3 regions of the Clostridium sp. CS1-1 genome follow, and region 1 is predicted to be linked to each of the others. Evidence: predicted binding sites of a transcription regulator. Region 1 holds the regulator's gene; each other region holds the start of a gene.

Region 1 (3,220 bases):
TCTTTATCTGGAGCTTTTATTCTTTCAATCTTATCCAAAGCTTTTTGTCTACTTTCTGCAGCCTTTACACTTTTTTCTCTATTAAAAGATTTATATCTTTCAATTATTTCTTCTTGTCTTTTGAGTTCTGCCTGTTGTATATTAAAAGCTTTTAGTTGTATTTCGTAATTTTTTTGCTTTAAGTCTAAGTGGGCAGTATAGTTGCCATTATAACAGTTTATATGACCATTTATAAGTTCAATTGTTTTATTAGTAATTGCATCTAAAAAATATCTATCGTGAGAGATGATAATAATTGAACCTTTATAAGTCTTTAGATATTCTTCAAGCCATTCAATTGCATCTAAGTCTAAATGGTTTGTAGGCTCATCCAGAAGAAGAATATCTGGTTTAGTTAAAAGAAGCTTACATAATGCAACTCTAGTTTTTTGACCACCACTTAATATATCTATTGGTTTATTATAATCATCTTCTGTAAATCCAAGTCCCTTTAGTACCCTGCTGATTTCAGCTTTATAAGTATATCCGCCTCTATTTGTATAGAGTTCAGAAAAAGCAGTATAGTCCTTGATTACCTTGTTGTGATATTCTTCTTTTTCTGGATTATAGGGTTCGTTCATTAATTGCTCTAATTTATTTAATTTACTTTCTAAGTTTAATAAATCCTCAAAGACAGTAAGCAGTTCATCATATATGGTGTTAGAGAAATCGAGGGATAAATGCTGGGCTAAATACCCCAAGGTTTTGTTTTTATCTATAAATAAATCACCGCTATCATAGTCTAATTGACGGGTAATAATTTTAAAAAGAGTGGATTTTCCTGCACCATTTGGACCTATTAATCCTACTTTTTCTCCTTCATTTATGTTAAAGGTTACATCTTCCAGTATTACATCTATTCCATAGCTCTTTTTAACATCTTTACAACTTAAAATTATCATGAGTTTCACCTTCCTTAATCATTAATATTTTACTATGTAAAAAGAATTTTTTGTAGTAAAATTTAATAATTTATAGTTAAAACCAAGAAGTATGGAGAAAGCAATTGATATAAATTTCACGAATCATGTAAAACAAAAAGTTACAAAAGTTAGCTAAATAATGTTAAAAGTTGAATGAAAATTATGGAATAAGCTTTTAACTATATGAAAATATAAAGAATAATAAAAAATATGTTATTGACATATTATATAATTAAATAATACTATAAAAAGTGAGACAAGAATGTTATAAAGTGATAAAATATAAACAAATAAATTTATTGAAGTGCAATGATAACATATTAATATATTAATAAGAGGTGCGGTATGGATAAGAAAAAAAATATTTCAATGGCTGTTATAAAAAGATTACCTAAGTATCATAGATATTTAGGAGACTTAATGAAAAATGACGTAGATAGAATATCTTCTAAGGAATTGAGTGAAAAAATAGGATTTACAGCATCACAAATAAGACAAGATCTAAACTGCTTTGGAGATTTTGGCCAACAAGGCTATGGATATAATGTAGGAGATCTTTATAATCAAATAAGTAATATCTTAGGATTGACAAAAGAATATAAAACAGTAATAGTCGGAGGAGGAAATTTAGGTCAGGCTATTGCAAATTATACAAAGTTTGAAAAGTTAGGATTTAGTTTACAAGCTATATTTGATATAAATCCAAAGCTTATAGGACTTAGAATAAGAGATATAGAAATAAAAGATATAGATTATTTAGGAGACTATCTAAAAGAACGTCCAGCAGATATTGGTATAATATGTGTTCCAAGTACAAATGCACAAAAGATTTGTGATACTTTTGTAAATAATGGGATCAAAGGTATATGGAACTTTGCTCCAGTGGATCTGGTAGTTCCTGATGATGTAAAAGTGGAAAATGTTCATCTAAGTGACAGCCTATTAACATTAATATGCCTACTAAATGGTATAGAATAAATAAAAAGTATAGGATAAATAAAAATGATTGAAGTGTAATGCTTCAATCATTTTTATTTATTTTTTGTAAGTATATGTCAAACTACAACTATTACTTACTGATTTAATTATACATTTTAAGCTGTGTTATTTATTAATTATTGTATATTATTAAAAATTTATATAATATGCTGATTAGTTATTCAATTTTTATTTTATTGTGGTATAATTAGGATAGGGTTGAAGAGTGATTATGCATTAACAAACATACGGGGGGATAAAGTAAAATGTATAAAATTTTAAGTAAGAGAGAGCTCGCTCCTAATATCTTTTTAATGGATATAGAAGCTAAAAGAGTTGCTAAGTCTTGTTTACCAGGACAATTTGTTATAGTGAAAACTGATGAAAAAGGGGAAAGAGTACCTCTTACAATCTGTGATTATGACGCAGAAAGAGGTTCAGTAACTATTGTATATCAAACACTTGGAGGTTCGACACAAAAGATGGCAAAATATGAAGTAGGCGACACATTTGCAGACTTTGTAGGACCACTTGGACAACCTTCAGAATTTGTACATGAAGATTTAGAAGAATTAAAGAACAAGAAGATGATATTCATAGCAGGTGGAGTTGGTGCAGCACCAGTATATCCACAAGTTAAATGGCTTCATGAGCATGGTGTATCTGTAGATGTTATAGTTGGAGCTAAATCAAAAGAATATGTACTACTTGAAGAAGAAATGAAAGCAGTCTGCGGCAACTTATATGTTGCAACAGATGATGGAAGTTATGGATATAAAGGACTAGTTACAAATTTATTAAAGGAACTTATAGACAATGAAGGCAAGAAATATGATGAAGTTATTGCTATAGGACCTATGATCATGATGAAATTTGTAGCTAAACTTACAAAAGAATATGGAATACATACTATAGTAAGCTTAAATCCAATAATGGTAGATGGCACAGGTATGTGTGGAGCTTGTAGAGTAACTGTAGGTGGAGAAGTTAAATTTGCATGTGTAGATGGTCCAGAATTTGATGGACACTTAGTAAATTTTGATGAATCCATGAGAAGACAAGCTATGTATAAAACTGAAGAAGGAAGAAAACTTTTAAGAAAAGAAGAAGGAACAACTCACGACAGAGAAGGTTGCGATTGCGGAGGTGACAAGTAATGGATAGAATGAAGAGAACGCCAATACAAGAACAAGATGCAAAGGTAAGAGCTACTAACTTTGAAGAAGTTTGCTTGGGCTACACAAAAGAAGAAGCTATGCAGGAAGCTGCTAGATGCTTAA
Region 2 (3,220 bases), 910 kb from region 1:
AATCTTTTTACCACCCATACTTGTTCCTAGTGCCATCGCAATAGCACATGATATTTTAACCCAATCTGGAACAGCAAATTCATGTAAAAAACCAGCACTCATTAGTGCCATTGTGATAATTCCCATGGATTTTTGAGCGTCGTTACCTCCATGGTTCAAAGCTATAAGTGCAGCTGAACCTATCTGAAGCTTTGAGAACACTTTAGTCACTGTTGCAGGTCTTGTCTTACTTAATATCATGTTTATAATATTCATAAGTATAAAACCTATAAAAAATCCTATTACCGGTGATAATATGAGCCATAGTATAACCTTTGAGAAAAGACTAGCCCAATTAACTATAACAAAGGATTTTTGATACATCATTGCTGATCCAACTAATCCCCCTATAAGGGCATGTGATGAACTACTTGGAATTCCAAAATACCAAGTTATTAGATTCCACACAATAGCTCCAACTAATGCTGCGATTATAACCTGTTGAGTTATGCTACTTGGATTTACGATACCACTTCCAATTGTCTTTGCAACCTTTACGTTCATAAAAGCACCTACGAAGTTCAGAGTTGCTGACATGATTACTGCTTGTTTTAAAGTTAGAACCCTCGTAGATACAGAGCATGCTATGGCGTTAGCACTATCATGAAAACCATTAATTACATCAAATATCAGAGCAATAATAACTATAGCAACTGTTAAAGCAATAGTACCACTAAGCATTTTTCATTACTACTCCTTCAATAACATTTGCTAAGTCTTCACAAGCATCTAGTGTATCCTCAAGATATTGATAAATCTCTCTCCACTTTATGATTTCAATAACTTCCATATTACCTCTGAAAATATCTTTAATGGCGTTTCTTGAAACTTTGTCGCCTTCCTCTTCTATTCTATTAACTTCAATTATCTTCTTTGATAGTTCTTTACTTGTCTTCATGTTCTTTAATTCCTGCATAAGAGTAATGATTTCCTCACAGCATTTTACGATCATTCTGCTTAACATCTCAGCCTCTTCTGTGCAGTGATTTACATTAAGCATTACAAATCTACTTGCCGTAGACTCTATGTAATCAATAATATCATCTGTATCCTTTGCTATCATATAAATATCTTCTCTGTCAAATGGTGTTATAAAAGTTTTATTCAGCTGTTCAAGTATTTCATGCTGTTTTTTATCGCCTTCGTGTTCCACCTCTTTAATCTTTTTTAAATTTTCCTCTGCATTGTCAAGGTCTTTTAGAAACTCTACTAGCAGATTTGAAGCCTTATAGGCAATATTTGCAGTTTCAATAAAAAGTTCAAAAAATTTGTCTTCTTTTGGAGTCAAGCTAAACATTTTATCCCTCCTGATAATTTGAAAGTATTCATTTTCGACCTTATAAAGTATAACATAAATTTAATAAAAATAAAACATTTAATTAACACTTCTCTCATATGAAAACGTTTGTCAACAGGTTTTTCGTTAGACTTTTTTGTCGTATATTCCCCTTTAAATGAATTTTTTTGTTTTTTACCACCTAATATCATTAAAATATTTACAATAAAATAAATATATTTTTTATTATTTTTAATATAATTTAATATTGCGTTCCAAACATTGTATGCAATTTCAGATACCATCTCTTATTCTTTAGTATATTAAAATACTAGAAATCAAAAGAAATAATAAAGAAAAAAACTTAACCCTGCACCTTTAAAAAAGCACAGGGTTTATTAAATGATGTAAGATATTTGAAAATACCTATTTATTTTGATGATTACAGTAAATTCATTTATTCATTTAAATCTATTTGTTCTCCAGTCACTAAGTACACAGTCCATTCGCAAATATTAGTTACATGGTCTCCTACTCTCTCAAGGTATTTAGAAACAAATAGTAATTGAGTTATCTGCGGAACATTTTCTTGTCCTTTAGACATTAAGGTTAACATTTCTGTAAATATATTTCTATATAAATGGTCTACTTCATCATCCATCTTGCAAGCTGCATAAGCTCCCTCTACATCTCCTGCTACATGGGCATCCAATGCTTTTCTTATCATAACTTTTACTATTTCAGCCATCTTAGGAATATCAATTAATTCTTTTATATACTTTTCATTTTTTAATCTTATTGTTATTTTAGCTATATCCACTGCATAGTCTGCCATTCTCTCTAAATCAGTGACTAATTTTGAAGTAGTAATTATAGTTCTTAAATCTATAGCAAGAGGTTGTTCCTTAGCTATCAATTTAATACATTTATCCTCTATTTCTCTTTGAAGCTTATCAACCAAATCATCGTTTTTTATTATCTGTTCTGCTAAAGCCTCATCCTGTTTAACTAAAGCTTCTATGCACTGATGAATTTGCTTTTCCACTATACTTCCCATTCTTAACAAATCATTATGAAGTTCCTCTAAAGCAGAATCAAATCCGGTTCTTGACATTATACTCACCTCTCTTAAATAATTGCTCTTTTCATTATTATTACACATTTTCAACTATTTTAGAATATGTTCACTAGTGATTTACTTTATATTACTATATAAAAAGCCTTTATGCTTATTTATAAGACTCCTACTATCATTGAGTAGGAGTCTTATAATCAAATTACAATTCAAAAACCTTATCCAAATCTTCCTGTAATGTAATCTTCTGTTCTTTTATCCTTCGGCTTGTAAAAAATGCTTTCAGTTTTTTCAAACTCAACTACTTCTCCTGTTAAAAAGAAAGCCGTATGATCTGATATTCTACCAGCCTGCTGCATGTTATGAGTAACTATCACTATTGTATATTTTTTCTTAAGCTCATCCATTAACTCTTCTACCTTTAAAGTAGATATAGGGTCTAGTGCTGAAGTTGGTTCATCCATAAGTAATACCTCTGGTTCTACTGCAAGAGTTCTTGCAATACATAATCTTTGCTGCTGGCCACCAGACATTCCTAATGCATTCTTATTTAATCTATCCTTTACTTCATCCCAAAGAGCAGCCCCTCTTAAACTATTCTCTACCAACTCATCTAGCTTATTCTTATCTTTTATACCATGTATTCTTGGTCCATAGGCTATGTTATCGTATATAGACATCGGAAACGGGTTAGGTTTTTGAAACACCATTCCTACTCTTTTTCTAAGTTCTATTTCATCATAATCATGATAAATATTTTTACCTTCAAACAGAACCTCACCTTCTATTTTAACACCTTCAATTAAGTCATTCATTCTGTTTAAGGTTCT
Region 3 (3,220 bases), 340 kb from region 1:
TCTGATTTTTAGTTATATAGAAGCAAATCTTATCAGAGGTGATCGTATGAGAAAAATAAACACTTGGGAAGCTGTAGGTTCGATGTTATGTCATGATATAACTCAAATTATACCTAGTAAGAAAAAAGGTGTAGCCTTTAGAAAAGGTCATGTAATAGAAGAGGATGATGTTACTCCTACAGCTATAAAAAACTCCGGTGCAGAGATTGTTACTTATGGTACTCCAGTTCTCCCTGGTTCAATGTTTTTACTTGCTGGAGAAAAGTTAAATAAATACGACTTGGCATCCTATGGTCATGGTGGACTATGTATGGACTGCGAAGAATGCAGTTTTTCCAATTGTACTTTTGGTAAAGGTGTATAATAAGCGTAATCTTTATAAATCAAACAAACTTAATAATTACACAGAATTACTATAATAATTCTGTGAATTAAATATATCAATAATTTATTAAAATAACAGGAGGATTTTACATTATGGAAAAGCAATTAATAAGCACAACAAAAGCACCTACAGCTGTAGGTCCTTATTCTCAAGCTGTTAAGGTAGGAAATCTACTATTTACATCAGGTCAAATTCCACTTGATCCTGTAACTGGTGAATTAGTTTCTGAGAATATAACAAAGGCTACTGAAAGATCACTAGAGAATGTTAAGGCAATATTAGATGAAGCTGGTACAAGCTTTGAAAAAGTAATAAAAACAACTGTATTCGTAAAAAACATGAGCGACTTTGCTGCAGTAAACGAAGTTTACGCTAAATATTTTCAAGCTCAATTACCAGCGAGATCTTGTGTGGAAGTAAAACTTCCAAAGGATGCCTTAGTAGAAATAGAAGTAATTGCTTTAGTTTAATAATTAAGATCTAATTGAAACGAGTGAACTCTATTGTTCGCTCGTTTTTAGTTTTCAAAAATGACTTATCCTTTTAGTACTTTCTACACCTGTCGTTCTTTAGCAACTTATCATAATGATAATTGATTATCATTATGATAAGTATCGCAATCCCTGTGAATATCTCATCTCAACAATTAATTAAATTTTAAGAAAATCCACTTATCAATTTGATAAACATTCTATGTTTAATCAATATTTTATAATCTTAATCAAAATGATATCAGTACCTCATTAATACCTAAAAGCCCTTAAAAGCCTTATATTTAACGGTTTTGTATCTATTAAAGTAAATTTAATTCTTAAGCTTATGTATTGGCACATAACTTGCTTTATATAATTTCGAAAGTACATAAATAAATTCATTTTTAGCCTCTCTTTATTACTGACCCCTTTCATAGTAATAAAGAGTCATTTTTCCAAACCATTTGTGAAGATCCTAAGTATTTGCTTAATGATAAAACTTAGAGATCAGTTCTTGGTAAAGTGGAGTAGAATTCGGTCCCCTTACTGATATCTACTCCATTTTTATCACTTTATAAGTTTAGCAAATAACAAAAAATTAATATTAAAGTAGTTTTTGTAAACATATATATCTATAATTTTGCATCTTAGTTAATTATTTAACACCAATTATTTACTATTTAACTCCTCATTACTCCTAATACAAACAGCTATACTTTCAATATACAAACTTAAAAAATCTAATTTTCTTATAATGATATTAACTATTCAATGTGCTCTAATACTTGTATTGTCAATCGAAACTTCCTTTATGTTTTTTATACAAGGAACTAACAACCTAAAAGTCAAATCCTTATCTCAACATTAAGATTTATGAAAACGTTTATACACTTATTTCTAAAAAAAACTCAAAATTTATCCATTTATTGATTGACATTTAACAAACAATAGCGCATAATAATAGCATAAGGTGAGTACAGGAATTAAATATTAAATTAAATAATTTATCTCATCATATTAAAACGACTAAAGATTAAATTGGAACTCAAATAGATATTATTACTGAAAACTTAAAAAGGGGTGTTTTAAAATGAAGGTAACAAATGTTGAACAATTAATGAAAAAATTAGAAGAGGTAAGATATGCCCAAAAAATATTTGCTACTTATAACCAGGAACAAGTTGATGAGATCTTTAGACAAGCTGCTTTAGCTGCAAATAATGCAAGAATCAAGCTTGCCAAAATGGCTGTTCAAGAATCAGGAATGGGAATAATTGAAGATAAGGTTATCAAAAATCACTTTGCTTCTGAATATATATATAATAAGTATAAAGATGAAAAAACATGTGGGATTATAGAAGAAGATGGTGCTTTTGGAATGAAGAAAATTGCAGAACCAATTGGAGTTATTGCAGCAGTAGTTCCAACTACTAATCCAACTTCAACTGCAATTTTCAAAGCATTAATAGCTTTGAAAACCAGAAATGCTATAATTTTTTCACCTCATCCAAGAGCAAAAAACTCAACTATAGCTGCGGCTAAATTAATCCTTGATGCGGCAGTTAAGGCTGGTGCTCCAGAAGGAATAATAGCTTGGATAGATGAACCATCAGTTGAACTTTCACAGGTTGTAATGAGTCAAGCTGACATCACTCTTGCAACAGGCGGCCCAGGAATGGTTAAGGCTGCTTACTCATCAGGTAAACCAGCAATAGGTGTTGGTGCTGGTAATACTCCAGCTATAATAGACGAGACTGCTCATATTAAAATGGCTGTTAACTCAATACTTCTTTCTAAAACTTTTGATAATGGTGTTATATGTGCTTCTGAACAATCAGTTATAGCTTTGGACTCAGTATATGACGAAGTTAGAAAAGAGTTTGCAGAAAGAGGTGCTTATATTCTTAATAAAGAAGAAATAGATAAGGTTAGAAAAGTAATATTAGTAAATGGGTCTTTAAATGCAAAAATAGTTGGTCAATCAGCTTACAAAATCGCTGAAATGGCTGGGGTTAAGGTCTCCGAAACAGCTAAGGTTCTTATTGGAGAAATCGAATCGGTTGAACTTGAAGAGCCATTCTCACACGAAAAGTTATCACCAGTTTTAGGTATGTATAGAGCATCAAACTTTGAAGATGCACTAAAAAAAGCTGAAAGGCTCGTTGAACTAGGTGGATTTGGACATACTTCAGTATTATATGCTGATACAATGAAGGCTAAGGATAAAATTGAAAAATTTAGCATTGCCATGAAAACAGGTAGAACAATAATAAATATGCCTTCAGCTCAAGGTGCTATAGGAGATTTGTATAACTTTAAACTAGCCCCTTCTCTAACACTTGGTTGTGGATCATGGGGCGGT

What was found. Region 1 encodes Rex, which represses fermentation and respiration genes when NADH is low (regulators of the CRP and FNR family bind a similar motif). Its sites were predicted from a motif close to ATTGTTAANNNNTTAACAAT; they were not measured.
Region 2: AC0N0V_RS17310 (DUF47 domain-containing protein) is a predicted target of Rex. The motif match lies at 1,523-1,542, and genes of this name have one in related genera.
Region 3: adhE (bifunctional acetaldehyde-CoA/alcohol dehydrogenase) is a predicted target of Rex. The motif match lies at 1,784-1,803, and genes of this name have one in related genera.

The regions. Positions count from the first base shown of each region.
Region 1 covers NZ_CM148680.1:4,586,063-4,589,282, reverse strand. The annotation lists gene abc-f (ribosomal protection-like ABC-F family protein) at 1-941, opposite strand, end outside; gene AC0N0V_RS21760 (redox-sensing transcriptional repressor Rex) at 1,308-1,940, shown strand; gene AC0N0V_RS21755 (sulfide/dihydroorotate dehydrogenase-like FAD/NAD-binding protein) at 2,207-3,097, shown strand; gene gltA (NADPH-dependent glutamate synthase) at 3,097-3,220, shown strand, end outside.
Region 2 covers NZ_CM148680.1:3,678,760-3,681,979, forward strand. The annotation lists gene AC0N0V_RS17305 (inorganic phosphate transporter) at 1-720, opposite strand, end outside; gene AC0N0V_RS17310 (DUF47 domain-containing protein) at 713-1,336, opposite strand; gene phoU (phosphate signaling complex protein PhoU) at 1,773-2,429, opposite strand; gene pstB (phosphate ABC transporter ATP-binding protein PstB) at 2,609-3,220, opposite strand, start outside.
Region 3 covers NZ_CM148680.1:4,928,146-4,931,365, forward strand. The annotation lists gene AC0N0V_RS23355 (hypothetical protein) at 47-364, shown strand; gene AC0N0V_RS23360 (RidA family protein) at 478-855, shown strand; gene adhE (bifunctional acetaldehyde-CoA/alcohol dehydrogenase) at 1,949-3,220, shown strand, end outside.